DNA from 4 places in the Paenibacillus yonginensis genome. Region 3 is predicted to be linked to each of the others. Evidence: a T-box and tRNA genes for the amino acid it is inferred to sense, from the RefSeq annotation. Region 3 holds a T-box; the other regions hold tRNA genes.

Region 1 (5,733 bases), 820 kb from region 3:
TCGTTAAGAAAGATCGCCTGAATCGGCGCTTCAACCTCGACACCGTCCGGGACATATAGGAAAACGCCGCCACTCCATAAGGCGCTGTGTGCAGCAGATAAACGATGCTCTTCCGGCTTCACGGCCTGATAGAGATAACGTTGAACCAATTCCTCATGCTCTTTTGCCGCAGTATGCAGGTCCATTAAAATAACTCCCCGGGCGGCTAAGCTCTCGGCCAATTCCGTATACACTACATCCGAATTGGCCTGAACGATCAGTCCGCCTTTCACTGGAGAAGCAGCCAAACCCCGAACAACCTCCGGCGCCTCTTCCAAACTTGACCAGGGCTTCTCCGCTTTGTAATCTCCGGTTTCGTGGATATCCCATTTCTCCAGTTTCGTTTTCTCCACTTTTGGCAGTTCCAGCGTCCCTGCCAGCTTGAGTGCCTGAATCCGGCGTTCCAGCAGCCAATGAGGCTCACCTATAGCACCTGACCAAGCGCGTAAAGCGTTCGCGTTTATTAGATTGATGGCTTGTGTCCCCACTTTGCTTTTCCTCCTCCGCTTTTAAACTTCTTCGCCTACCGTCTCATCCGTAATCCCTAGCTCCTCTTTGACCCAATCGTACCCTTCAGCCTCCAGACGATGGGCAAGCTCCGGGCCGCCGGATTTGACAATCCGGCCTTGCATCATGACATGCACAAAATCCGGGGTGATATAATTCAACAGGCGTTGATAGTGGGTGATGATTAAAAAACCTCGATCCGGGCTGCGCATTTCATTAACACCATTCGCCACAATACGCAGGGCATCAATATCAAGCCCGGAATCCACTTCGTCCAGAATCACAAACTTGGGTTCAAGCAGCATCATTTGCAAAATTTCATTCCGCTTTTTTTCGCCGCCGGAGAATCCCTCATTCAAATAACGATGCGCGAATTCCGGATTCATCTCCAGCCCTTTCATTTTGCTCTCCATTTCACGGATAAAACGGATTAGGGAGATCTCATCGCCTTCTTCACGCCGTGCATTGATGGCGCTTCTGAGAAAGTCCGAGTTCGTTACGCCGGCAATTTCACTAGGATATTGCATCGCGAGAAACAAGCCCGCCCGGGCACGCTTATCCACCTCCATCTCCAGAAGATCTTCATTGTCCAATGTCACCTTACCATCCGTAACTTCGTATTTGGGATGGCCCATTAAGGCCGAAGCCAATGTGCTTTTTCCCGTCCCATTAGGCCCCATAATCGCATGAATCTCGCCGCCATGAATCTCCAGTGTGAGTCCTTTTAAAATCTCTTTCCCTTCAATCTTGGATCTCAAATCCTCAATCTTTAAGGTCGTCATACTCCCTAACTTCCCTTCCGTAGAGTTGTTCGGCGCGCGCCAGCAAATCACTCATAAATTTTCCGATCGTTTGTAACTCCGTCTCAGAATAGGATTCGATAAATTGGTAGAAGCCCTCTTCTTTCTCTTGATGCAGTTTTTTATGCAAATGATAAACACGTCTCCCCTTATCCGTTAAGCTAAAATAAATCTCCTTCCGATTGTTGTTCAGTTGACTTCTCCTAATAAAGTCCGTTTCCAGCAGCTTTGAACAAATATTAGTAATGCTTGCTTTGGACAAATCCATTTTCTTCACAATTCCGGTATGGTTTATAGGTTCATAATCACCGATGCAATCGATCACGTGTACACTTGTAATATTGTTAGAAAGCATGTCGATCTGGTGCTCTTTGGCTTGTTGCCGAAACAGTTCAACTTCATGTTCCGTATACAACTCGTTCAGATGCAGCATTTTTATATACTGCTCGTAAAGATGACCTTTAAAATCATTTGGAAACTCCAATTTCGCATTTCCCCTCTTTTGTAGTCGTTGCCCACCCAGCCAAGTGTCAGGAATAGATAATTTTGTTCAGTACTGAACAAAATCATCCTAACACAAGTGATAATGATTATCAATATCATCTATATTAACTTTTTTTGATAAGACACATTTCTGGAGCCGCTTTTCATTGGTTCAGGCGTCTTATGCTGCTTTTCCGACCTGCCATCTTACCTCTATGAAAAGGGCAGTCATTAACCCCTTATAGCGAGAAAAAAAGAAAGAAGCTGTGCGTCTTCGTACAGAGGAGAAGTGGGCATACTCCATGATCAGGGGAAGTTCGAAAAGCAAGCCCGGGGTCGAGTCCATACGCGAAATGAGCAAGGACTACCCGATTCTTAAGCTCTGTAACATTGCTGATTGCAGAGGTTTCACGAACTGGTTACTGCAGGTCTTGACGGGGCTATAACCAAACCTCCTCCCCCTTTTACAGCATCTCACTTCATATAGCAGGATCAAATGATGATTTATAGATACCAAAAACTTCGCTTACTTTAACACTTCATGAATTAGCATTTTAGCAGGCCATCTACAGATAAGAACGTCTTATTTTTTACATGGTTTTAAACTGCACAGAATGAGGAAGGAAAGTGTCAACCAAAATGGGGTCCCCTGGACTTTCCGTAAAGGGGAATAAAAAGAATGGAGGCTTAAGGCGCATACCGTTCGATACATCGCGGTTCGACCGCTTAATTATCATCCTTGCCAGGCGTACATATAAAAAGGGTTCATGAAATTGTACACAATTTCATGAACCCTTTTGCAATGCCGGTGAAGGGACTCGAACCCCCACGGTTTCCCTCACGATTTTGAGTCGCGCGCGTCTGCCAATTCCGCCACACCGGCTTATTAAATTAGAAGTGTATATGGCGTGCCCTAAGAGATTCGAACTCCTGACCTTTTGATTCGTAGTCAAACGCTCTATCCAGCTGAGCTAAGGGCACATATGAGATATACAACTTCAGAAATATACTGGAGGCGCCACCCAGATTCGAACTGGGGATAAAGCTTTTGCAGAGCTGTGCCTTACCACTTGGCTATGGCGCCAAAACAATGGAGCGGACGACGGGAATCGAACCCGCGACCCTCGCCTTGGCAAGGCGATGCTCTACCGCTGAGCCACGTCCGCAAAATGGCTGGGGATATAGGATTCGAACCTATGCATGACGGAGTCAAAGTCCGTTGCCTTACCGCTTGGCTAATCCCCAACAGATTAAAAAGTTAAAAATGGGGCGATCGATGGGACTTGAACCCACGAATGCCGGAGCCACAATCCGGTGCGTTAACCCCTTCGCCACGACCGCCATATAAACTTTCTATTTTGTTTAAAACTTGGCAGGGGCAGCAGGAATTGAACCCACACCAACGGTTTTGGAGACCGTTGTTCTACCTTTAAACTATGCCCCTATAACTGGTGGAGGCTGATGGATTCGAACCACCGAACTCGTCAGAGAACAGATTTACAGTCTGCTGCGTTTGGCCACTTCGCTAAGCCTCCACAAATGGTGCCGGCGAGAGGACTTGAACCCCCAACCTACTGATTACAAGTCAGTTGCTCTACCAGTTGAGCTACACCGGCTTATTTAATTTTGTTAAATGGTGGCTCGGGACGGAATCGAACCGCCGACACGAGGATTTTCAGTCCTCTGCTCTACCGACTGAGCTACCGAGCCAAAAACATGGCGGAACCGACGGGATTCGAACCCGCGATCTCCTGCGTGACAGGCAGGCATGTTAGGCCTCTACACCACGGTTCCACAGCCTAAGGTCTTGCATGGATCCCTCTTGGGGATAATTGCGGGGGCAGGATTTGAACCTGCGGCCTTCGGGTTATGAGCCCGACGAGCTACCGGGCTGCTCCACCCCGCGTCGTTATAAAGATTGTTTTGTTGTATGGCGCCTCCGAAAAGTAATCGGATTACGCTCCAAAGACTGAACTTCACTTTTTGGAGTGAAGTGGTGGAGGCTGAGGGGATCGAACCCCCGACCCTCTGCTTGTAAGGCAGATGCTCTCCCAGCTGAGCTAAGCCTCCAAATTGAACACAATATCTAATATACCATATTCAAGCCATCATTTCAACTTCTTTTAAAGTTGATGGTGACCCGTAGGGGATTCGAACCCCTGTTACCTCCGTGAAAGGGAGGTGTCTTAACCCCTTGACCAACGGGCCTTACATAAGAGAAAGTATTATGGCGGAGAGAGAGGGATTCGAACCCTCGAGACGCTTGTGACGCCTACACGATTTCCAATCGTGCTCCTTCGGCCAACTCGGACACCTCTCCATATGGCTCCCCGAACAGGACTCGAACCTGTGACAACTCGATTAACAGTCGAGTGCTCTACCAACTGAGCTATCAGGGAATATTAAGTTTCAAGTGTTTGATCACCTGAAAACTGGATACGAAACAATCAATTGCGATTTAGTTGTTCTCGGGGTCCCCGCCAAAGCATTCGGAGTTCGCTTCGTCAGCGTCTCTTCACTTTGGTGGGTCCATTTTGGATAAGCCCTCGACCGATTAGTACTGGTCAGCTCCATGCATTGCTGCACTTCCACCCCCAGCCTATCTACCTCGTCGTCTTCAAGGGGTCTTACTAATTGGGAAATCTCATCTTGAGGGGGGCTTCACGCTTAGATGCTTTCAGCGCTTATCCCTTCCGCACTTAGCTACCCAGCTGTGCTCCTGGCGGAACAACTGGTGCACCAGCGGTGCGTCCATCCCGGTCCTCTCGTACTAAGGACAGCTCCTCTCAAATTTCCTACGCCCACGACAGATAGGGACCGAACTGTCTCACGACGTTCTGAACCCAGCTCGCGTACCGCTTTAATGGGCGAACAGCCCAACCCTTGGGACCTACTTCAGCCCCAGGATGCGATGAGCCGACATCGAGGTGCCAAACCTCCCCGTCGATGTGGACTCTTGGGGGAGATAAGCCTGTTATCCCCAGGGTAGCTTTTATCCGTTGAGCGATGGCCCTTCCATGCGGTACCACCGGATCACTAAGCCCGACTTTCGTCCCTGCTCGACTTGTCAGTCTCGCAGTCAAGCTCCCTTTTGCCTTTGCACTCTTCGAATGATTTCCAACCATTCTGAGGGAACCTTGGGGCGCCTCCGTTACTCTTTAGGAGGCGACCGCCCCAGTCAAACTGCCCACCTGACACTGTCCCCATACCGGTTCACGGTACTAGGTTAGAACTCCGATACGATCAGGGTGGTATCCCAACGGCGCCTCCAAGGAAGCTTGCGCTCCCTCTTCCTAGGCTCCCACCTATCCTGTACAAATCGTATCAAAGTCCAATATCAAGCTGCAGTAAAGCTCCATGGGGTCTTTCCGTCTTGTCGCGGGTAACCTGCATCTTCACAGGTATTAAAATTTCACCGGATCTCTCGTTGAGACAGCGCCCAAGTCGTTACGCCATTCGTGCGGGTCAGAATTTACCTGACAAGGAATTTCGCTACCTTAGGACCGTTATAGTTACGGCCGCCGTTTACTGGGGCTTCAGTTCATAGCTTCGGAGTTACCTCCTAACCACTCCCCTTAACCTTCCAGCACCGGGCAGGCGTCAGCCCGTATACTTCGCCTTGCGGCTTCGCACAGACCTGTGTTTTTGCTAAACAGTCGCTTGGGCCTTTTCACTGCGGCCCCCTCGGGCTATTCACCCTACCGAGGCACCCCTTCTCCCGAAGTTACGGGGTCATTTTGCCGAGTTCCTTAACGAGAGTTCTTCCGCGCGCCTTAGAATTCTCTTCTCGCCTACCTGTGTCGGTTTACGGTACGGGCACCTTCACCTGGCTAGAGGCTTTTCTTGGCAGTGTGAGATCATGACCTTCGCTACTGCAATTTTCGCTCCCCATCACAGCCCAAGG
Region 2 (5,733 bases), 1.0 Mb from region 3:
GGCCGTAACTATAACGGTCCTAAGGTAGCGAAATTCCTTGTCAGGTAAATTCTGACCCGCACGAATGGCGTAACGACTTGGGCGCTGTCTCAACGAGAGATCCGGTGAAATTTTAATACCTGTGAAGATGCAGGTTACCCGCGACAAGACGGAAAGACCCCATGGAGCTTTACTGCAGCTTGATATTGGACTTTGATACGATTTGTACAGGATAGGTGGGAGCCTAGGAAGAGGGAGCGCAAGCTTCCTTGGAGGCGCCGTTGGGATACCACCCTGATCGTATCGGAGTTCTAACCTGGTACCCTAAGCGGGTATGGGGACAGTGTCAGGTGGGCAGTTTGACTGGGGCGGTCGCCTCCTAAAGAGTAACGGAGGCGCCCCAAGGTTCCCTCAGAATGGTTGGAAATCATTCGAAGAGTGCAAAGGCAAAAGGGAGCTTGACTGCGAGACTGACAAGTCGAGCAGGGACGAAAGTCGGGCTTAGTGATCCGGTGGTACCGCATGGAAGGGCCATCGCTCAACGGATAAAAGCTACCCTGGGGATAACAGGCTTATCTCCCCCAAGAGTCCACATCGACGGGGAGGTTTGGCACCTCGATGTCGGCTCATCGCATCCTGGGGCTGAAGTAGGTCCCAAGGGTTGGGCTGTTCGCCCATTAAAGCGGTACGCGAGCTGGGTTCAGAACGTCGTGAGACAGTTCGGTCCCTATCTGTCGTGGGCGTAGGAAATTTGAGAGGAGCTGTCCTTAGTACGAGAGGACCGGGATGGACGCACCGCTGGTGCACCAGTTGTTCCGCCAGGAGCACAGCTGGGTAGCTAAGTGCGGAAGGGATAAGCGCTGAAAGCATCTAAGCGTGAAGCCCCCCTCAAGATGAGATTTCCCAGTATGTAAGACCCCTTGAAGACGACGAGGTAGATAGGCTGGGGGTGGAAGTGCAGCAATGCATGGAGCTGACCAGTACTAATCGGTCGAGGGCTTATCCAAAATGGACCCACCAAAGTGAAGATTGGCTTCGCAGCTGATTCCAAATCCTTTGCGGGGGCCCCGAGAACAACTAATTCGCAATTGATTGTTTCGTATCCAGTTTTCAGGTGATCAAACATCTGAACCGATTTTAAGCTGCATGTCCTTTCTAGGGTCTGATCTTTTGCTGAAGCGAAAGACGCGGAAGAGAAGCAGCGCAAAAATCATGTTTGGTGGCGATGGCGGAGGGGTTCCACACGTACCCATCCCGAACACGACCGTTAAGCCCTCCAGCGCCGATGGTACTTGGACCGCAGGGTCCTGGGAGAGTAGGACGCCGCCAAGCGAACTTACATAATATTCCCTGATAGCTCAGTTGGTAGAGCACTCGACTGTTAATCGAGTTGTCACAGGTTCGAGTCCTGTTCGGGGAGCCATATGCTCTCATAGCTCAGTAGGTAGAGTGCATCCATGGTAAGGATGAGGTCACCGGTTCGATCCCGGTTGAGAGCTCCATTTCATTTTATAAGGCCCGTTGGTCAAGGGGTTAAGACACCTCCCTTTCACGGAGGTAACAGGGGTTCGAATCCCCTACGGGTCACCATATTTTTCTCGGAGGCTTAGCTCAGCTGGGAGAGCATCTGCCTTACAAGCAGAGGGTCGGGGGTTCGATCCCCTCAGCCTCCACCATATTTTTAAATAAAAGTGGACAAGTTACATAGCTTTAATGTTGGGGATTAGCCAAGCGGTAAGGCAACGGACTTTGACTCCGTCATGCATAGGTTCGAATCCTATATCCCCAGCCATTTTGAGCCATTAGCTCAGTTGGTAGAGCACCTGACTTTTAATCAGGGTGTCGAAGGTTCGAGTCCTTCATGGCTCACTTTTATTTCCTCAAAACATGTTCTTGCGTAAAGCAAAGAGGGTGTTTTTTTGTTTTGTGCCCATTTATTCTGTAAGGGGGCAATAGAGGATAATAAACGGTGGTATGGATTTGTACATGAGAAGCCAAATTGCTGGGGAGGGACTGAGCTTTGTTAGGAGCTGCTCTTCTTCAAAGAAGGTATGAGAAGAGGCCGGAGGCGACATTCTGGCGCTCAGGGCCGCTCAGGACTCACAGGAGCCTGTTTGAAGCAGGTTGGATGCGTGGGCAATGTTTCAAGCTGATTATGGTATTTCTCTCTCGGCTTTGAGCGTAACAGGGAGGTAAATGGGAAGCCTTAAGTTGTTCCCAGCTTTGTTCAGAGCTATTTGATCCATGGGAAAGAGATGGAGTGGAATAAAGCTAGCGAGTAGAGTAGGGCAAGGTTTGTTTTATACTGGAAAATAATATAAATTTAAGGTTGTTAAATAGGGATTAATACAACCAGTAAGAATTTTTTAATTTTTTTGTGTGAAATACTTGACTCTAATTAACTTGGTATGGTAAGATCATTCTTGTCGCTAACGAGATAAGTTAAATGAAAAAACAACGAAATCGAAGTTAGTCAATAAGCCTTTAATGATAAATTAAGGCATCATGTGCGCGTGTGGCGGAATTGGCAGACGCACTAGACTTAGGATCTAGCGTCTTTGACGTGGGGGTTCAAGTCCCTCCACGCGCACCATATAAGCGGACGTGGCTCAGCGGTAGAGCATCGCCTTGCCAAGGCGAGGGTCGCGGGTTCGATTCCCGTCGTCCGCTCCATAATGTGCGCCCTTAGCTCAGCTGGATAGAGCGTTTGACTACGAATCAAAAGGTCAGGAGTTCGAATCTCTTAGGGCGCGCCATTTATGAACTTATTGTTTTTATCGGGATGTAGCTCAGCTTGGTAGAGCACCTGGTTTGGGACCAGGGGGTCGCATGTTCGAATCGTGTCATCCCGACCATTATAATGCGGGTGTAGTTCAATGGTAGAACTCCAGCCTTCCAAGCTGGTAGCGTGGGTTCGATTCCCATCACCCGCTCCATACATAAAGTCAAGCATCATCGTAGCCGATGATGCTTTTTGTTAAAACTACTGCGCTTTTTCCGGAAATCGCAGTTTCTTTATATCTTTTGTTTTTATCGCTTTGACGTTTTATCGTACGAAATTAAGAGGATTACAAAAAAATAAAGATTTTTGAATCTTGTTATTGTATGATGTTAACAATGTATGACATGTTTACTGATAATCTCTTATCGGAATACGGGAAACAGGAGGTACGAAAGAATGACTGAGCTTACGGTAACTGCAGGAAAAAACAATTCCAGCAACCTGCTGCGGCGGGATATTCGCTTTTTGGGCAATATTCTGGGAGAGGTCCTTGTCCACCAAGGAGGAAATGAACTCTTAGATATTGTCGAAAAGATACGTGAGGCGAGTAAATCGCTGCGGGCTTCATTTGTGCCGGAGACCCATGAGGAATTCAAAGAAATGATTAATGGGCTGGCACCGGATATTCGTCACCAGGTCATACGGGCGTTCGCAATTTATTTCCAGCTGGTGAACATTGCCGAGCAGAACCATCGCATTCGCAGAAAACGTGATTACGAGCGGGCGGTCGGCGAAACCATTCAGCCGGGTTCGATTGAGGCCTCGGTTATGGAGTTGAAGGAGCGCGGATTCTCTTGCGAGGAAGTGCAGGAGATTCTGGAGGGGATGTCGCTTGAGCTGGTGATGACGGCTCACCCTACCGAAGCGATGCGCCGGGCGATTCTGGATATTCACAAACGAATTGCCGAAGATGTAATGCAGCTCGATAATCCGACGTTAACCTTCCGGGAACGCGAACAGCTTCGCGAGAAACTCCTCAACGAGGTTATTACGCTTTGGCAGACCGATGAGCTGCGCGATCGCAAGCCGACGGTACTCGATGAAGTTCGCAACGGCATGTATTATTTCCATGAGACTTTGTTCCACGTCCTGCCTGATGTTTACCAGGAGATCGAACGTTGTCTGGGCAAATATTATCCGGAGCACAATTGGCATTTGCCGACTTTCCTGAAGTTTGGCTCCTGGATCGGCGGCGACCGCGACGGCAATCCTTCGGTTACAGCGGATGTAACATGGGAAACACTCAAGATGCAGCGCAAGCTGGCTGTACGCGAATATCAGCGTCTCCTGAGCAGCCTGTTCAAGCATTTGAGCTTCAGCACAACCATTGTCGATGTGAGTGATGAATTGAAATCCTCTATCCTGAAGGACAGCGGAACGGTTGAACTGAAGAAGACGCCATGCTGGACGAACGAAAAAGAGCCTTATCGCATTAAGCTGACTTATATGACGGAGAAGCTTCATAACGTGCTGGATGAGGCGCATAAAGGCCAGCCTGACCGTTATGCCGTACCTGAAGAGCTGATTGAGGATTTGAAAATTATCGACCGCAGCCTGCGCCATCATTACGCAGATTACGTTGCGGACACATATATTAAGAAACTTATCCGCCAGGTAGAGCTGTTTGGCTTCCATACCGCCAAGCTGGATATCCGTCAGCACAGTAAAGAACATGAGAATGCCATGGCGGAAATTTTGGCGAGCATGAATATTACGCCCGATTATGCAGGCCTGCCTGAACCGGAGAAGGTAAAGCTGCTTGAGGAGCTGCTCAACGATCCTCGGCCTCTTACGTCGCCTTATCAAGAGTACACCGAAAGCACGACGGAATGCCTGGAAGTGTACCGGACGGTTTATATCGCCCAGAAGGAATTTGGCAAAGGCTGTGTATCCAGTTATCTGATCAGTATGGCCGAGGCGACCAGCGACGTTCTGGAAGTCATGGTGTTCGCGAAGGAAGTGGGTCTGTTCCAGAAAGAGGATGACGGAACTGCAATTTGTACACTCCAGGCTGTTCCGCTCTTCGAAACGATTGACGACCTCCATAACGCACCAAGCATTATGCGGGAGCTCCTAAGCATTCCAGTCTATAGACAGTCCGTTGCGGCGATGAACGACCTGCAGGAGATTATGCTGGGCTATTCAGACAGCAACAAGGACGGCGGCGTAATCACCGCGAACTGGGAGCTGCGGGTGGCACTTAAAGAGATCACGGCTACGGCAAAAGAATTCGGCGTGAAGCTGAAATTCTTCCATGGCCGCGGAGGAGCGCTTGGCCGCGGGGGAATGCCCCTGAACCGCAGCATTATGGTGCAGCCGGCCGAAACCATAGGCGGTGGCATCAAAATTACAGAGCAGGGCGAGGTTATTTCCGAACGTTACGCCTTGCAGGGAATTGCGTACCGCAGCCTGGAGCAGGCGACGTCAGCCCTGATTATCTCCGCGATCCATGCCCGCGCTCCAAAGCCATGCGAGCTGAAGGAAACCCGCTGGGAAGCTATCGTGAAGGAAATGTCGGAAACGGCGCTGAAGAAATATCAGGATTTGATTTTCCGTGAACCGGATTTCTTGAGCTTCTTTAAGGAATCAACACCGCTTGGAGAAGTAGGCGAGCTGAATATCGGTTCCCGTCCATCCAAACGCAAGAATAGTGATCGCTTTGAAGATCTGCGGGCTATTCCTTGGGTGTTCGCCTGGACGCAAAGCCGGTATTTGCTTCCGGCCTGGTATGCGGCGGGCACTGGCCTGCAGCAGTTCTATCAAGGCAAGCCTGAGAATCTGAAGGTCATGCAGGATATGTATGAACACTTCCCGTTCTTCCGCTCTTTGATTGATACGCTGAAATTTGCGGTGGTGAAAGCGGACTTAAATATTGCACGGGAATATTCGAAGCTTTGTTCCAACGAAGAAATCAGAAGCCGGATATTCTCACAGATTGAAGAAGAATTTATTTTGACCAAAAATCTCATCCT
Region 3 (5,733 bases):
CCGAGCGGCTTGAGCAGGGGAAGACCAGCATCGTTCAAAGCTGGGTGGGCAGCAGCATCAGAAGATCACCGCCAGGATGATTTCTGATGCTTATGATCTTGACGACGATTTGGCGAGTTGGGCGAAAAGGCTGGAGTGTACGGTGCTGACGCTTACGCTAAACGAAGGTTGTCCGCCGGCTTCTGACCTGAAAAAGCTAAAGGATTACGGAGGTTTCAAATATGCCTATGCGATTTGGATTAATCGGGCCGGGCTGGCGCGGGAAAGCCTACTTGCGGATTGCCAGCCAGCTTCCGGAGTGGTTTCAGCCGGCCGGAGTTGTTGTGCGGGATTTTGAAAAATATCGTGGAGACGATGCCCTGCAGGGGTTGCCGGTGTTTCTGTCCCCGCTGGAGCTGGCGCGGGAATGCGATTTCCTGGTTATGGCGGTCAGCAAAACGTCGGCAGCTGCTTTGCTGGAGCAGCTGTTCGAGGCCGACATTCCGGTGCTGGCCGAAACGCCGCCTGCCTTTGACGATGCCGGGTACCGGCAGATGGCTGCCCTTGCGGCGCAATCGCCGCGGATTCAGGTAGCCGAGCAGTACCCGCTGCAGCCGCATCATGCCGCCCGGACGGCTCTGATCCGCTCTCGGGCCGTGGGAGAGGTGCGGCATGTCCAGGTGTCGGCAGGGCATGGTTATCACGGGATTGCCCTAATCCGGCAGTGGCTGGGTGTCTCGGATGAAGGCTGTACCGTAACCGCCCAGCAGTTTAAACATCCCGTGCTGGAGGTTCCTCATCGCGGACGAAACGTTGGAGACGGCCTGGAGGTGGAGCTGCAGGATATCGCGCTTTTATCTTTCGAGAGCGGCAAAAGCGCTGTACTTGACTTCACTGCTTCGCAATATTTCTCTCCGCTGCGGAAGAACCGGGTTCTGATCCGGGGTTCGCATGGGGAAATCCGCAATGATGAGGTGACCCGGAGTTTGGGCCAAGGGGCATACGAAACCTTTTCTATTAACAGAATTCAGGATGGAAGGGAAGGGAGCCTTGCTCCTTTGTCCCTTCGGGAGCTCCGGGGAGCCTCCGAGCGGTTATATCAAAACCGGTTTTATCCCGCTCGGCTTTCCGACGAAGAGCTGGCGATCGCGGAGGTCCTGTTTCGAATGAGCGAATACGTGCGTACGGGCAACAGCTTCTATTCATTATCCGAAGCGCTGGTAGATGTCCGCCTGTCCCTTGCCATTGAGGCCTCGATTGCGGCAGGGATGCCTGTTGGATCTGGGTAGCATAACGTTCTATTGCCGGCGTTGACTTCAAGCTGAATGATTATGTATAATATATGGGAATAATTGAATTGAATCAATCATAAACAACTGCTGTGATGAGGAATATTAGCTCAGGTCAGCCATACAGAGAGCCGGCGGATGGTGCAAGCCGGTTGGAGACCCCTGCGAACTCGCCTCGGAGCCGGGATGCAAATTTGGAGGACATTGTCTGGCGTTTTAGGTTACGCCGTTTCTGTCTATTGTCCGCGCCATCAGGAACATCTCCGTTTCGCCCGCGTTAAGGGTTAAAGTGAGCTCAAGGCAAAGCATGCCCGAAGCTAACTAGGGTGGTACCACGGGAATCAAACTCTCGTCCCTAGCGATAATACGCTATGGATGGGAGTTTTTTTATTTTACAAGATAAGTTCGATTGTTCAGGCAAGACATTTAAGGAGGAAGCAACCTATGTCCGAGAATCAGACAGTGCCAAACGGCTATCATCCCCAAAGCATTGAGCCGAAATGGCAGGCTTATTGGGAGGAACACAAAACATTTAAAACCAAGGAAGAGCCGGGCAAACCGAAGTTTTACGCGCTCGACATGTTCCCTTATCCATCCGGAGCCGGACTTCACGTAGGTCATCCGGAAGGTTATACGGCAACGGATATCGTTTCCCGCTTCAAACGAATGAAAGGTTATAACGTGCTGCACCCGATGGGCTGGGACGCGTTTGGCTTGCCTGCGGAGCAGCATGCCCTGGATACGGGCGAGCATCCGCGCGACATTACGGTTAAGAACATCAACAACTTCCGCCGCCAGATCAAATCGCTCGGCTTCTCTTATGACTGGGACCGCGAGATCAGCACGACGGATCCGGAATATTACAAGTGGACGCAGTGGATTTTTATCCAGCTGTACAAGCGGGGACTGGCCTATGTAGCCGAAATGCCGGTCAACTGGTGTCCTGCGCTGGGCACGGTTCTGGCGAATGAAGAAGTCATCGACGGAAAAAGCGAACGCGGCGGCCATCCGGTCATCCGCAAGCCTATGCGCCAGTGGGTGCTGAAGATCACCGAATACGCAGAGCGCCTGCTGGAAGATCTGGAGGAGCTGGACTGGTCGGAGAGCATCAAAGACATGCAGCGCAACTGGATCGGCAAATCCGAAGGCGCGGAAGTCGTATTCCGCGTGGACGGATCTGATGAAACGTTGACGGTGTTCACTACCCGTCCCGATACGTTGTTTGGCGCTACTTATGCCGTACTGGCTCCTGAGCATGAGCTGGTGGAGAAAATTACTTCCGCCGAGCAGCTTGCAGCTGTCAAGGCGTATCAGGATCAGGCCGCACGGAAAAGCGACCTGGAGCGCACGGATCTTGCCAAAGACAAATCCGGCGTATTTACGGGTGCTTATGCCGTTAACCCGGTGAACGGCGCCAAAATTCCGGTCTGGATCGCGGATTACGTATTGGCCGGTTACGGAACCGGAGCCATTATGGCTGTTCCGGGTCATGACCAGCGCGACTATGAATTTGCGGTCAAATTCGATTTGCCGATCATTGAAGTCGTGCAGGGCGGCGATTTGTCCAAAGAAGCCTACAGCGGCGAAGGCCCGCATGTGAACTCAGGTTTCCTGGACGGAATGAACAAAGAAGAAGGCATCCGCACGATGATCAAATGGCTGGAGGATAATGGTCATGGACGCGGCAAAGTCACCTACCGCCTGCGCGACTGGCTGTTCAGCCGCCAGCGCTACTGGGGCGAGCCTATTCCGATCCTGCATTTGGAAGACGGCACGATGAAGCCGGTTCCGGAAGACCAGCTGCCGCTGGTGCTGCCGGACATCGACCAGATCAAACCGTCCGGCACGGGCGAATCTCCGCTGGCCAACGTAACGGAATGGGTGAACACCACCGATCCGGAAACCGGGCTTCCAGCGCGCCGCGAGACGAACACGATGCCGCAGTGGGCCGGCAGCTGCTGGTATTACCTGCGGTTTATCGACCCGCACAATGACGATATTTTCTGCTCGCTGGAGAAACAAAAGGAATGGCTGCCTGTCGACCTTTACATCGGCGGCGTAGAACATGCCGTGCTTCACTTGCTTTATGCCCGCTTCTGGCATAAAGTGCTGTATGATATCGGCGTGGTTTCCACGAAAGAGCCGTTCCAGAAGCTGGTCAACCAAGGCATGATCCTGGGAACCAACAATGAGAAGATGAGTAAATCCCGCGGCAATGTCATCAATCCGGACGATATCGTAAATGAATACGGCGCGGATACGCTGCGGATCTATGAAATGTTTATGGGGCCGCTTGAGGCAACCAAGCCATGGAACACAAACGGCGTAGACGGCGCGCACCGCTTCCTGTCCCGCGTATGGCGCCTGTTCGTAGCCGAAGACGGCAGCCTGAACAGCAAAATTGCGGATGAAGGCGGCAGCGACGATTTCAAACGCACCTGGCACAAAACGGTGAAGAAAGTAACGGAGGACATGGAAGGCCTTCGCTTTAACACCGTCATCAGCCAACTGATGATTTTCATCAACGAAGCTTACAAAACGGACGTGGTGCCAAGAGCGGCAGCTGAAAGTTTTGTGCAGATGCTCTCCCCTCTCGCTCCGCATATCGCGGAAGAGCTGTGGCAGCGTCTTGGACATAACGACTCTATTACCTATGCGCAGTGGCCAACTTACGAGGAAGCCTGGACTGTCGAAGCCGAGGTGGAAATCGTCGTTCAAGTCAACGGCAAAATCGTTGAACGTACGAAGATCTCCAAAGATCTCGATCAGGCAGCGATGCAGGAGCATGCGCTTGCCCTGCCGAACGTGGCAGCCGCCGTGGAAGGCAAAACCGTCCGCAAAGTGGTTGCCGTTCCCGGCAAGCTCGTTAACATCGTAGCGAACTAAGCTGCGGCGGGCTGAGCTGTTCAACAATTAAAGAACAACATCATGAAATGCCCCTTAGCGATGAATCTTTAGAGATCTTTTAAAGGTTCATCGCTAGCTTTTTAAGTCCCCTTGTCTATCCCTTCTATGAGGCAAGGATTGCTGCAGCAAGACCACAGCTTGTACAGACATTCATGGTTTACGGATGGCTTTGCATCACGGAGTCGGCATGAATTTTTGGACAAGATTGGAGTTATCCCATGATTAAGGAACGTATTTCGATCGCTGTTTTGTCTGCCGTCTGCGGGGCGGGATTGATGCTGCTGGCTTTGGGAACGAAACCTTCCTCCGGCATAACCGGCTGGACGCCGGTTAATGAAGCGATGGCTGCAGCCGTGATTGATCACGAGCAGGCTCCTTCGGGAACGTTAACGACGATTGAAGGCAAGAAACCGGCGGATTCGCCCCGTTCGGCCGTGGTCGGGGGGACAGAGAGCAGTGTTTCCGGTTCTTCCGGCTCCGATTCTTCCGCCGCCCCAGCTGCAAACGCTGGAGCGGCTCCTTCAAGCGGAGATTCATCGGCAGCAGCTTCGGCTCCCGCCTCTTCTGTCCCGCCTTCAAGCCAGACGCCCAATGTCCAGACAGATGCAGCTGCGGCAGCTTCCAGCCTCATCTCTATTAATACGGCTGGCACAGATGAGCTGCAGGATCTCCCCGGGATTGGCGAGAAGAAAGCGCAAGCGATTATCGATTACCGGAATCAGCATGGCGCCTTCGCTTCACTGGATGAGCTAAAGAATGTGAAAGGCATCGGAGACAAAATGTTCGAGAAAATGCGGCCTTATATCGGACTTTGAGAACAGGAGAGCTGGAAAGTGAACATTCGCAAAGATTGGGACACCTATTTTATGGACATCGCCTATATGGTATCCACCCGTTCCCGCTGCAACAGACGCCATGTAGGAACGGTGCTGGTCCAGGGGAAAAAGCTGCTCGGCACCGCCTATAACGGCGCTCCCTCCGGCGTTCCTGACTGCTCCGAAGCAGGCTGCATGATTGCCGAAGAGCTCGAGACCGTTGTGGTCGACGGCCAGGAGCAGGTCGTGCGCAAGCAGCGCTGCATCCGCACGATTCATGCGGAACAGAATCTGCTGCTGTTTACCGACCGGGCCGACCGTGAAGGCTCCAGCGTCTACGTGACCGACGAGCCCTGCTGGACCTGCGCCAAAATGCTCGCCAACAGCGGCATTGTGGAAGTGGTGTACCACCGCCCTTATGCCAAAGATACACAGCTGGTCAGCGAGCTGATGCGCCAGAAGGGCATAACCTTCCGTAAGCTCGAGGGCTACCAGCCGCCTGCGGACACTATGGAAGGAAGTATCCTCGACTGACTTACTTTCTATAAGCAGATGGAATTAGTTTGGTTGGTAGGTTTATAGTTTTATATAAATAACATATGCAGGTAAATGAAGAGGAAGAACCTCTGCAGTCCAAGACTGTGGAGGTTTTTTTGCGCTCAGTTCGCAAACAGACTGCGCGCCAAGGAGGGAGAGGCGGAATGAAGCAAAGGCCGTTATTGGAAGCCGCCTGCTGGTGGATT
Region 4 (5,733 bases), 400 kb from region 3:
TTTCCTGAACCTGTTTCTTCTCCGCTTTGCCGTATCCCACGATCGCCTGTTTGATCTGCATAGGCGTATATTCGGCAATCGGCAGCCCTTTTTGAACGGCAGCAAGCACCATAACGCCTCTCGCTTGGCTGACCGTCATGGCCGTTGTCACGTTTCGGTTGAAGAACAGCTTCTCCAAAGCCACCGCATCCGGCTTATATTTGTCGATCAATTGAGTCATTCCTTCATAAACATGAAGCAGCCGCTCTTCTTCGGGCGTGTGTGCTTCAGTTTGAATACATCCGTACTGCACGGGCACAACCTTGCTGCCCTCTTTATCCACAAACCCGAATCCTACGATCGCAATCCCCGGGTCAATCCCTAAAATACGCAAATTCATCTCTCCCAAACCCATGTCCGTCTCCAACATGAGGCGAACATATGTATTCAATCTATTATAGCAAACTTTATGCAATCAAGGGCAGGTTTAGATCCGGTTCGGACCGAATTTAGAGAAATAGACCTATAAAAATCGGGTAGGAGGCTACCCATTAATTGGGCAGCCGACCTCCCACACCACCGTACGTACCGTTCGGTATACGGCGGTTCCATTAGGAATGCGCAGTAACTTGTCGATAATAATCAGAAAAGAAAAGGAATCCGAGGTTCTTCAGCCTATTGTTACCGAGGGACTTCGAGAGGATTGGGCTATTGGAGATTCTCCAATAGCCCTTTCTTGTGTTTGCGTATTCCCACGCCTTCTGTTCATGAATTCCGAGCGATATAAGCCTTTCGAGTTTCGTCCTCACTCGTTTCCATTGCTTCCAGAAGACCATTCGGATACGCCTTCTCATCCATTTATCAGTGGTTTGGAGTAGTTGTTTCATGTCAGCAAGCTTGAAATAATTTACCCATCCCATGATGTAACGCCTAAGCTTCAGCGCCCGGTCGGTGTTGCCCATTCCGTTGCTTCTCGACGTTAGCTCTTTCACTTTAGCTTTCATCTTGGATACGGATTTGGGATGGATTCTGACCCGCGTTTCCCCTTTGCTCTGGTAGAATGAGAAGCCAAGAAATTTAACTTTTGTCGCATCGTCCACAATCGTTTTCTCCCGGTTTACCTTGAGAAACAACTTCTTCTCGATGTAAGGGAGAATTTTCGTCAGGGTACGCTCCGCACTCCTCCTGCTCCGGCAGAATATGAGCATATCGTCTGCGTATCGCACGAATCGATGTCCTCTTGCTTCCAGTTCCTTGTCCAATTCATTCAGCATGATATTGCTGAGAATCGGACTTAGGTTCCCTCCCTGCGGTACGCCGATTTCCGTGTCCTCAAACTTATGCTTCACGACGACTCCCGCCCGGAGATACTTATGGATGAGCGAGATCACTCGTCCGTCTTTGATCGTTCTTGAAAGCACCTCGATAAGCTTGCTTTGGTTGACGGTGTCAAAGTATTTCTCCAAGTCCATATCCACCACGTAACGATATCCCTCTTGCACGTATTGTTGGCTTCGTTTCATCGCGTGGTGTGCGCTCCGTTTGGGTCGGAATCCGTAGCTGTTGTCTGAAAACTGCCTCTCATAAATTGGCGTAAGCACTTGGGCGATTGCCTGCTGGATGACTCGGTCAACCACTGTTGGAATGCCAAGGTTTCTCTTCTTTCCGTTCTCTTTGGGAATCTCTACCCTTCGAACGGGATTCGGGCGGTACTTGCCGCCCAAGATCAGTTGCTTGATGGTCTCGCCGTTGTCTCTGAGATATTGTAGAAGTTCATCTACTCCCATCCCGTCGATTCCGTGCGATCCCTTGTTCGCTTTGACTCTCTTGAATGCTTCGTTCAAGTTGTCCCTGCTAACGATTTTCTCAAGCAACCGGTCCTTCGACTCGGTTGCGTTGGTGTCGTCGGTTTCGGTTATCCTCGCAGGACTGTGCACTCCCGCATATCCTTCGTGTTCCGCACTATTCTTTTGCAAAGAGTCTTCCGTTAGAAGTTGGCTGCCCTTGGCTCCTGTTTCGGTAACTTTCATTGACTTCACCTCCTAAGGTTCAGCCCTTCCCTCGAACCGTCGACTGTTCGCGGTACTATGGCGTCTGCTGACTTCTCATGATAAATCTTGTTTCAACCGTGATTCGAAGTGCATCTCCTCACGTCCATGAGACCTCCCACGGTAAGACGATTCACTTTCCTTCCATATACCCACATCATTTACATTGGTACGTCCGTGTAGTTAATTGGACTTCGTCTTGTTTAGCAGACTCATCCCGTATCCTATGCCTGATGATGTTCGTGTTCCTTGGGCCGGAAGTTTGCCTCCAGCTTCCTTTGGATTCCACCTCGCGGTGGACACCCTTGCTCTTGGCTAGTGGTTGGTAACTACAAACCCCCACAGTGGACTTTCACCACCTAGTTAATCGCCATGCGTGGCACACTAAAAAAGAGACGTTCCTGTGAACGTCCCAATTCGTTACCGCCAATCTCGGCTTTGATTTAATGCATGCTGCCCCCGGCCTCGGAGTCCAGCGCATAATCGCTGAAAGTCGAAATTACACTGTTGTATTCCTCCAGATCCTGTACTCGGATTCCGTTATGAAGCTGATTCACAATTTCTTTGGGGAGAGCGGATTCCATAGACTTGATATCAATTTGGAAAAACGTCCGCATCACCTTCTCCTTCTCCGGCTTGCCTTCAAACAAACTTAAGGTTCCATGGGCATCAAGCCCGATGTAGCCTTTCTCTTTACAGGTAGCCGACAGCTCGGCGACATGCTCCTCCAGCCAGACTTCTCCTTTATGATCAATCCTGCCCTGCCAGGCGGGATGAGCTTTCATTAATCCGATAATTTCGTCCGGCTTCATAATTCCGATGATTTTATGTTCAGAGCCGCAAACGTACACCGTACCTGTATGCACAATACGAGCCCGCTGGGAACGGGTCAACTCAGTTTTGAAATCTTCATGGGATCCCTCTTCGGCGTGGTCTTCCGTCCACTCCTGGATGCCGGCCAGCGTTTCCGCAGCCACCGGTCCGTCATCGCTCAGCAGTTCTTTTAACTGCTCGGAGAGAGGCATGCCCAGGCTCGCAAGACCAACTAGCAATCCTACAACCATAAACGTCCATAGGGCTCTTCTCCACCTTCTCCAGCGGTTTCTCATCCTTCTTTTCAATTTGAAAATACTCACAGGTGTATCCCTTCTATCCAGTGTTATTTTTTCCTATTTTGACCCTGCAGGGATGCAATTATGCAAATAACCTGATGATGACGGATCTCCGCAAATTATAAAAAAATCAGAACCACCCGTCCAACGGGTGGTTTGCACTAGGGGTATAACCCCTTGTTGCCAAACTGCGCCTAAAGACGCTAGCCTGACCACAAAGCGTTCAGGCTCAGTGTTATTTGTCTCTTTCACTTACCAGTTAAACTGGTTTTACTTTTTCTTGCTCTTGTTGCTGCTGAATGGATCTTCATACTCTTTTACACTCAGCTTATCCACTGCCTGGTCATGTGCCTCTTGCTCTCGAATGTATTTGGCGACGGTGGCTTCATTTAGCCCCACTGTACTTACGTAGTAGCCTTCCGCCCAGAATTTACGATTCCCATACTTATACTTCAAATTGGCATGCTTCTCAAAGATCATGAGTGCGCTTTTCCCTTTTAAATAGCCCATAAAGGAAGACACAGATATTTTCGGTGGAATCGCCACCAGCATGTGCACATGATCCGGCATCATATGTCCTTCTAATATCTCGACTCCCTTGTATTTACATAGACGCTTCATGATTTCAATTAGATCTCGTCTCACTTGATTGTAGATCTCTTTACGTCTATACTTCGGGGTGAACACAATGTGATACTTACACATCCACTTTGTGTGCGCTAAACTAAAGTTTTTATTTGCCATTTAAGACCATCCTTTCGAATTGAGCCTGAACATCTCAATTTTATCGGGATGGTCTTATTGGTGTAACCCTAGATCCCTCCACCCGCATAGCGGGTGGTTTTATATTTCGCGCGTTTCACGCGCTCAACAGGCTGAAGCCTAAAAAACAAAAAAGCAGCCATTCCTAAGAATGACTGCTTTACTGGAATCGGGATGACACGATTCGAACATGCGACCCCCTGGTCCCAAACCAGGTGCTCTACCAAGCTGAGCTACATCCCGATAACTATGGTGCCGGTGAAGGGACTCGAACCCCCACGGTTTCCCTCACGATTTTGAGTCGCGCGCGTCTGCCAATTCCGCCACACCGGCACGGTGTAAAACTATAAAGAAAATGGCGCGCCCTAAGAGATTCGAACTCCTGACCTTTTGATTCGTAGTCAAACGCTCTATCCAGCTGAGCTAAGGGCGCATAATGGAGCGGACGACGGGAATCGAACCCGCGACCCTCGCCTTGGCAAGGCGATGCTCTACCGCTGAGCCACGTCCGCATAAAATAAAGATGAAAAGTGAGCCATGAAGGACTCGAACCTTCGACACCCTGATTAAAAGTCAGGTGCTCTACCAACTGAGCTAATGGCTCGTACAATGAAATAAAATGGCGGAACCGACGGGATTCGAACCCGCGATCTCCTGCGTGACAGGCAGGCATGTTAGGCCTCTACACCACGGTTCCACAGCCTAAGGTCTTGCATGGGATCCCTCTTGGGAATAATTGCGGGGGCAGGATTTGAACCTGCGGCCTTCGGGTTATGAGCCCGACGAGCTACCGGGCTGCTCCACCCCGCGTCGTTATAAAGATTGTTTTGTTGTACGGGGCCTCCGAAAAGTAATCGGATTACGCTCCAAAGACTGAACTTCACTTTTTGGAGTGAAGTGGTGGAGGCTGAGGGGATCGAACCCCCGACCCTCTGCTTGTAAGGCAGATGCTCTCCCAGCTGAGCTAAGCCTCCGAGAAAAATATGGTGACCCGTAGGGGATTCGAACCCCTGTTACCTCCGTGAAAGGGAGGTGTCTTAACCCCTTGACCAACGGGCCTTACTAAAATCCTAACTGGCGGAGAGAGAGGGATTCGAACCCTCGAGACGCTTGTGACGCCTACACGATTTCCAATCGTGCTCCTTCGGCCAACTCGGACACCTCTCCATAATGGCTCCCCGAACAGGACTCGAACCTGTGACAACTCGATTAACAGTCGAGTGCTCTACCAACTGAGCTATCAGGGAACAATAAATATTAAATTTCGCTTGGCGGCGTCCTACTCTCCCAGGACCCTGCGGTCCAAGTACCATCGGCGCTGGAGGGCTTAACGGTCGTGTTCGGGATGGGTACGTGTGGAACCCCTCCGCCATCGCCACCAAACATGATTTTTGCGCTGCTTCACTTCCGCGTCTTTCGCTTCAGCAAAAGATCAGACCCTAGAAAGGACATGCAGCTTAAAATCGGTTCAGATGTTTGATCACCTGAAAACTGGATACGAAACAATCAATTGCGAATTAGTTGTTCTCGGGGCCCCCGCAAAGGATTTGGAATCAGCTGCGAAGCCAATCTTCACTTTGGTGGGTCCATTTTGGATAAGCCCTCGACCGATTAGTACTGGTCAGCTCCATGCATTGCTGCACTTCCACCTCCAGCCTATCTACCTCGTCGTCTTCAAGGGGTCTTACATACTGGGAAATCTCATCTTGAGGGGGGCTTCACGCTTAGATGCTTTCAGCGCTTATCCCTTCCGCACTTAGCTACCCAGCTGTGCTCCTGGCGGAACAACTGGTGCACCAGCGGTGCGTCCATCCCGGTCCTCTCGTACTAAG

The links. A T-box is a leader RNA that pairs with one kind of tRNA and senses whether it is charged. The one in region 3 lies ahead of leuS (leucine--tRNA ligase), so its partner is inferred to be a tRNA-Leu.
Region 1: it encodes a tRNA-Leu, which carries the amino acid that the T-box ahead of leuS (leucine--tRNA ligase) is inferred to sense. The anticodon was not compared.
Region 2: it encodes a tRNA-Leu, which carries the amino acid that the T-box ahead of leuS (leucine--tRNA ligase) is inferred to sense. The anticodon was not compared.
Region 4: it encodes a tRNA-Leu, which carries the amino acid that the T-box ahead of leuS (leucine--tRNA ligase) is inferred to sense. The anticodon was not compared.

The regions. Positions count from the first base shown of each region.
Region 1 covers NZ_CP014167.1:3,379,752-3,385,484, forward strand. The annotation lists gene sufD (Fe-S cluster assembly protein SufD) at 1-527, opposite strand, end outside; gene sufC (Fe-S cluster assembly ATPase SufC) at 549-1,328, opposite strand; gene AWM70_RS15260 (MarR family transcriptional regulator) at 1,309-1,830, opposite strand; tRNA gene AWM70_RS15265 (tRNA-Leu) at 2,633-2,712, opposite strand; tRNA gene AWM70_RS15270 (tRNA-Arg) at 2,734-2,810, opposite strand; tRNA gene AWM70_RS15275 (tRNA-Cys) at 2,840-2,913, opposite strand; tRNA gene AWM70_RS15280 (tRNA-Gly) at 2,921-2,995, opposite strand; tRNA gene AWM70_RS15285 (tRNA-Gln) at 3,000-3,074, opposite strand; tRNA gene AWM70_RS15290 (tRNA-His) at 3,095-3,170, opposite strand; tRNA gene AWM70_RS15295 (tRNA-Trp) at 3,200-3,273, opposite strand; tRNA gene AWM70_RS15300 (tRNA-Tyr) at 3,279-3,364, opposite strand; tRNA gene AWM70_RS15305 (tRNA-Thr) at 3,370-3,445, opposite strand; tRNA gene AWM70_RS15310 (tRNA-Phe) at 3,464-3,539, opposite strand; tRNA gene AWM70_RS15315 (tRNA-Asp) at 3,547-3,623, opposite strand; tRNA gene AWM70_RS15320 (tRNA-Met) at 3,662-3,735, opposite strand; tRNA gene AWM70_RS15325 (tRNA-Val) at 3,824-3,899, opposite strand; tRNA gene AWM70_RS15330 (tRNA-Glu) at 3,963-4,037, opposite strand; tRNA gene AWM70_RS15335 (tRNA-Ser) at 4,058-4,149, opposite strand; tRNA gene AWM70_RS15340 (tRNA-Asn) at 4,153-4,228, opposite strand; rRNA gene AWM70_RS15345 (23S ribosomal RNA) at 4,364-5,733, opposite strand, start outside.
Region 2 covers NZ_CP014167.1:3,587,803-3,593,535, reverse strand. The annotation lists rRNA gene AWM70_RS16360 (23S ribosomal RNA) at 1-986, shown strand, start outside; rRNA gene rrf (5S ribosomal RNA) at 1,195-1,311, shown strand; tRNA gene AWM70_RS16350 (tRNA-Asn) at 1,327-1,402, shown strand; tRNA gene AWM70_RS16345 (tRNA-Thr) at 1,406-1,481, shown strand; tRNA gene AWM70_RS16340 (tRNA-Glu) at 1,495-1,569, shown strand; tRNA gene AWM70_RS16335 (tRNA-Val) at 1,580-1,655, shown strand; tRNA gene AWM70_RS16330 (tRNA-Gln) at 1,697-1,771, shown strand; tRNA gene AWM70_RS16325 (tRNA-Lys) at 1,776-1,848, shown strand; tRNA gene AWM70_RS16320 (tRNA-Leu) at 2,489-2,572, shown strand; tRNA gene AWM70_RS16315 (tRNA-Gly) at 2,578-2,652, shown strand; tRNA gene AWM70_RS16310 (tRNA-Arg) at 2,659-2,735, shown strand; tRNA gene AWM70_RS16305 (tRNA-Pro) at 2,758-2,834, shown strand; tRNA gene AWM70_RS16300 (tRNA-Gly) at 2,842-2,915, shown strand; gene ppc (phosphoenolpyruvate carboxylase) at 3,158-5,733, shown strand, end outside.
Region 3 covers NZ_CP014167.1:2,555,728-2,561,460, reverse strand. The annotation lists gene AWM70_RS23850 (ROK family protein) at 1-80, shown strand, start outside; gene AWM70_RS11750 (Gfo/Idh/MocA family protein) at 222-1,268, shown strand; T-box leader at 1,352-1,628, shown strand; gene leuS (leucine--tRNA ligase) at 1,713-4,154, shown strand; gene AWM70_RS11740 (ComEA family DNA-binding protein) at 4,394-4,990, shown strand; gene AWM70_RS11735 (deoxycytidylate deaminase) at 5,042-5,524, shown strand; gene AWM70_RS11730 (ComEC/Rec2 family competence protein) at 5,692-5,733, shown strand, end outside.
Region 4 covers NZ_CP014167.1:2,960,158-2,965,890, forward strand. The annotation lists gene ruvC (crossover junction endodeoxyribonuclease RuvC) at 1-373, opposite strand, end outside; gene ltrA (group II intron reverse transcriptase/maturase) at 591-2,009, opposite strand; gene AWM70_RS13400 (BofC C-terminal domain-containing protein) at 2,471-3,136, opposite strand; gene tnpA (IS200/IS605 family transposase) at 3,410-3,883, opposite strand; tRNA gene AWM70_RS13410 (tRNA-Pro) at 4,071-4,144, opposite strand; tRNA gene AWM70_RS13415 (tRNA-Leu) at 4,152-4,234, opposite strand; tRNA gene AWM70_RS13420 (tRNA-Arg) at 4,258-4,334, opposite strand; tRNA gene AWM70_RS13425 (tRNA-Gly) at 4,339-4,413, opposite strand; tRNA gene AWM70_RS13430 (tRNA-Lys) at 4,433-4,505, opposite strand; tRNA gene AWM70_RS13435 (tRNA-Asp) at 4,522-4,598, opposite strand; tRNA gene AWM70_RS13440 (tRNA-Met) at 4,638-4,711, opposite strand; tRNA gene AWM70_RS13445 (tRNA-Val) at 4,800-4,875, opposite strand; tRNA gene AWM70_RS13450 (tRNA-Glu) at 4,886-4,960, opposite strand; tRNA gene AWM70_RS13455 (tRNA-Ser) at 4,977-5,068, opposite strand; tRNA gene AWM70_RS13460 (tRNA-Asn) at 5,073-5,148, opposite strand; rRNA gene rrf (5S ribosomal RNA) at 5,168-5,284, opposite strand; rRNA gene AWM70_RS13470 (23S ribosomal RNA) at 5,493-5,733, opposite strand, start outside.